DNA from 2 places in the Bradyrhizobium sp. T-12 genome. Region 1 is predicted to be linked to the other one. Evidence: riboswitches for the same ligand, from Rfam matches in the RefSeq annotation. Region 1 holds a riboswitch; the other holds the start of a gene.
What was found. A riboswitch is a leader RNA that binds a small molecule or an ion and turns the genes downstream of it on or off. The one in region 1 is predicted to bind S-adenosylmethionine.

Region 1 (2,391 bases):
AGTCGCTGGTGAAGGAGACGACGCAGAAGCGGGTCTTGATATCCGCGAACGCCTTTGCGAGCACGCCGCCATGGTCGGCGGCGATGTCGAAATAGTCCATCGCGCGGGTCAGATAGAGATAGGCATTGGCATCGAAGCGTTCGACGAAAGAAGAGCCCTGGTAGCGCAGGTAGGACTCGACCTGGAAGTCGGCGTCGAACGAGAAGGTCGGCAGCTCGCGGTCCTGCATGCGCCGGCCGAACTTGCGATGCAGCGCCGCGTCCGAGAGATAGGTGATATGCGCCGCCATGCGCGCCACCGCGAGCCCGCGATGCGGATGGATGCCGTGATCGGCATAGCCGCCGCCGTGCCAATCGGGATCGGCCATCACGGCCTGGCGGCCGAGCTCGTGGAAGGCGATGTTCTGCGCCGAGTGCCGCGTCGCGCACGCGATCGCCAGCGCGGAGAACACGCGGGCGGGATAGGCCGCGGTCCATTGCAGCACCTGCATGCCGCCCATCGAGCCGCCGACCACCGCAAACAGCGTGTCGATGCCGAGCCGGTCGATCAGCATCGCCTGCGCGCGCACCATGTCCGGAATCGTGATGACGGGAAACTCGAGACCCCAGACCTTGCCGGTGGCGGGATTGATCGACGCCGGCCCGGTCGAGCCCATGCAGCCGCCGATCACGTTGGAGCAGATGATGAAGTAGTGCTTGGGATCGATCGGGCGGCCGGGGCCGACCAGCGTCTCCCACCAACCGGGCTTGCCGGTGACGGGATGCACATTGGCGACATGCTGATCGCCGGTCAGCGCATGGCAGATCAGAATTGCGTTGGAGCGATCGGCGTTGAGCTCGCCATAGGTCTGATAAGCGATCTGGAACGGGGAGAGATCGACGCCGCAATCGAGCCGCAGCGGCTGCTCGCTGCCGAAATGCGCGACCTGCGAGCTCGGATGATCCACCTCGTGCGATCGCTCGTCGGCGCTGATCGCAGGACTCGGTATCGACTTGACGCCACCCATCTGACCATCGACCTCGTTCGCGATCAAACCTTGATCGCCACTTGCATCAGGCCATGAAAAACCCGGCCTGAACGATAGGTTCGGCCGGGATCGGAAGCGTCCCCGGCCTGTTTAGCGAGTTTTTTAACGTGGCTGCAAGCCGGCCGGCTCAAATGACCACGGAACGGATGAAAACTACCGTCTTGGGCGGTTTTCGTCAAGTCGCGGCCCGGATCGGTTCAATTCGCCTCTGTCGCGCGGGACGAAAAGGACGTCATTTCTCTTTGCTTTCGCCGCTCCGACTGCCTAATCAGGGCATTCCCCATCGGAACGATCGACAGCCAGACATGTCCCAACGTCCGCCCGCGCCACCATCGCTGCAGGAACTGCGCAAGGAGATCGACGCGATCGACGAGGGCATGCACCGCCTGTTGATGCAGCGCGGCGACATCATCGACCGCCTGATCCAGGTCAAGCAGACCCAGGAGGTCGGCTCGGCGTTCCGCCCGGCGCGCGAGGCATCCATGATGCGCGAGCTCGTGCAGCGCCATCGCGGCATCCTGCCGCTCGACACGGTCGAGAGCATCTGGCGCGTCATCATCTCGACCTTCACCTATGTGCAGGCGCCGTTCTCCGTGCATGCCGACATCTCGGCCAGCGAGGCGGCGATGCGCGATTCCGTGCGCTTCAATTTCGGCTTCACGGTGCCTTACGTCGCCCATTTCAGCGCGCAGGCCGCGGTCGAGGCGGTGGCGAAATCCAAGGGCGATTTGGCAATGGTCTCGGCAACCTCGAGCCGCACGCCGTGGTGGCTGGAGCTGGAAGCGGACGGCGCGCCGAAGATCATCGCGCGGATGCCCTTCATCGAGCGTGCCGACCATCCGGCCGCCCTGCCGGTGTTCGCGATCTCGCGCGTCGCCGACAGCGCCCTGGTGACCGAGGTCGAGACCTTCAGTGTCCGCGTGTCCGGCTGGAACGCGGAGGTCGCGCGCGCGCTGTCGCCGCTCGCCGAGATCGTGGCGGTGCCCGACACCGCCTTCGACGGCGCAGCGCTCCTGGTCTCGGTCACGAGCGCGACCAGCATCGACAAAATCAGGGCTGCCCTGATCGAGGCGGGGGCCTCGGTGCGCTCTGTGGCCCTCGTCGGCAGCCACGCAACGCGCTATACGGTGCCCCCGACCGGGGCGAAATCGTAAACCGCGCGCCCGCCCCGCCATTTTCGGAGTTCAAGATGTCCCGCCCCGTGCCGAATCCCGGCATTCTCGATATTGCGCCCTACACGCCCGGCAAGAGCCCGGTCGCCGAGCCGGGCCGCAAGGTGTTCAAGCTCTCCGCCAACGAAACACCGTTCGGGCCCTCGCCCAAGGCGATCGAAGCCTTCAGGCGCGTCGCGGATCACCTGGAAG
Region 2 (2,391 bases), 1.3 Mb from region 1:
CGAAGCCGCTCGCCTTCTCGCCGGAGAGGTCGACGGAGACGGCGACACCGCCCGACAGATCGGCATCGTCGACGTCGACGAGGCGCTCAGTGGCGTGCAGGCCGTCGAGCTCGTCGGCGTTGAGGATGGCATCGCCGGTGCGGAAGCGCACCTGGCTGAGGCGCGAGCCCTCGCGGACCAGCACCGGAAACGTCTTCGGGCTGATCTCGGCATAGAGCGGACCGTGATAGCCGGCGCCGATCATGTCGAAGCGGCGGGTGCCGTCGGCGATCACGCGGGTGAAGACGTCGAGCCGGCCGGTGGAGCTCTTCGGATTAGCCGCCGCGACGATCTCCGGCGGCAGCGCGAGGCTTTCCAGCAGCGGCACGATGTAGACGCAGTTGGTCTCCAGCACCGCACCGTCGGCGAGGCTGAACTCGTGCAGCTTCAATTCGTCGATGCGCTCGGCGACGGTTGAGCCGGGACCGGGCAGGAAGCTGGCGCGGACGCGATAGGCGATGTCGCCGAGGCGCAGATCGAGGCTGGCCGGCTGGATCTGGCTCTCGACGAAATCATAGGCGGGCAGGATGAGCCCGGCCTCCGCCATCGCCGCGATCATGCGGTCGGGCAGGATACCATTGGCGTCGGGCGCGACCGTGAACGTCAACCGGGGGTCCTCATCAGGGGTCAATTGCATCCGGACATGCCGGAAATACAAGTCTTTTACGGCTATCCGATGGACGCCTTGACGGAAAGGGCATTGCGGAATATGAGCATCACTTATCCCGTGGTGATTTGAGCCGGCCGGCTTGCAGCCACGTTAAATAAGTCGCTAAACAGGCCGGGGACCTCTGTGATCCCGGCCCGTGGAGATATCCAGGCCGGTTTTTTTGTGACCGTTTTCGACGAGACGGTCATGTCGGAGGTACCTATGTCGAAGTCGCCTGCTGCTTACCGCCCCGAAACCCGCCTGGTCCATTCCGGCACCCTGCGCTCGCAATATGGCGAGACCTCGGAGTCGCTGTTCCTGACCCAGGGCTACGTCTACAACAGCGCCGAGGAGTGCGAGGCGCGGTTCAAGGGCGAGGATCCGGGCTTCATCTATTCGCGCTACTCCAATCCCACCATCGCAATGTTCGAGCGCCGCATGATCGAGCTCGAGGGCGCCGAGGCCGCCCGCTCGGCGGCGACAGGCATGGCCGCGGTGACGACCGCGATCCTGGCGCCGCTCAAGGCCGGCGATCACGTGGTGGCCTCGCGGGCGCTGTTCGGCTCGTGCCTCTACGTCGTGCAGGACCTGTTGCCGCGCTATGGCATTGAGACCACGCTGGTCGACGGGCTCGACCTCGACCAGTGGCAGCGCGCGCTGCGACCGAACACCAAGACGTTCTTCCTGGAGAGCCCGACCAATCCGACGCTTGATGTGCTCGACATTCCCGGGATCGCCGAGATCGCGCACAAGGGCGGCGCGCGGCTCGTCGTCGACAACGTGTTCGCGACGCCGATCTGGCAGAGCCCGCTCGCGCTCGGCGCCGACGTCGTGGTCTATTCCGCGACCAAGCATATCGACGGCCAGGGCCGCTGCCTCGGCGGCATCATCCTGTCCTCGGAAGCCTTCATCGCCGAGCACATCCACAATTTCATGCGCCAGACCGGCCCGTCGATCTCGCCGTTCAACGCCTGGGTCCTGCTCAAGGGCCTCGAGACGCTGGGCGTGCGCGTGCGCGCGCAGACCGATACCGCCTCGCGCATCGCCGAGGTGCTGGCGAGCCATCCGAAGATCGCACGGCTGGTCTATCCCGGACGCGCCGATCATCCGCAGGCGGCACTGGTGAAGAAGCAGATGCGCGGCGGCTCGACGCTGGTCGGCTTCGAGGTCAAGGGCGGCAAGGCTGCCGCGTTCCGCGTGCTCAACGAGCTGAAGCTTGCGCGGATCTCGAACAATCTCGGCGACGCCAAGAGCCTCGTCACGCATCCGGCCACCACGACGCATCAGCGCCTGAAACCGGAAGACCGCGCCGCGCTCGGCATCGGCGAAGGTTTCATCCGCTTCTCGGCAGGCCTGGAGCATCCGGACGATCTGATCGAGGATCTGACGGCGGCGCTGGAGAAGGCGTGATCGCTTGGTAGGGCGGGTTGGCCGAAGGCGTAACCCGCCGCTTCCGTTTCCGCACAGACAGACAATGGCGGGTTACGCCGAGCAGATGCGCTTCGCGCATCTGCAGGGCTAACCCCGCCCTACGCGCCGTCTTTTCACATCGGCCGGTACGTCCGCACGTCCGCCGGCACGTTCACGCCGAGCCTGATCTGGCCGACGGAGCGGATGATGTCGTCGCCGAGCAGCTGCGCGAAGCAGGCATAGCCCCAATCGTTCATGTGCAGGCCGTCCGCGATGACGAAGCTCTCGACCGG

Region 2: it holds a riboswitch for S-adenosylmethionine, as region 1 does, so the genes downstream of both, AC0WRY_RS32885 (O-succinylhomoserine sulfhydrylase) here and metX (homoserine O-acetyltransferase MetX) in region 1, are expected to answer to the same signal.

The regions. Positions count from the first base shown of each region.
Region 1 is NZ_CM177756.1:946,763-949,153, reverse strand. Features, by position in the region: gene metX (homoserine O-acetyltransferase MetX) at 1-1,006, opposite strand, end outside; SAM riboswitch at 1,097-1,176, opposite strand; gene AC0WRY_RS04550 (chorismate mutase) at 1,333-2,181, shown strand; gene hisC (histidinol-phosphate transaminase) at 2,217-2,391, shown strand, end outside.
Region 2 is NZ_CM177756.1:6,873,509-6,875,899, forward strand. Features, by position in the region: gene AC0WRY_RS32880 (2'-deoxycytidine 5'-triphosphate deaminase) at 1-676, opposite strand, end outside; SAM riboswitch at 757-836, shown strand; gene AC0WRY_RS32885 (O-succinylhomoserine sulfhydrylase) at 911-2,098, shown strand; gene AC0WRY_RS32890 (SGNH/GDSL hydrolase family protein) at 2,233-2,391, opposite strand, start outside.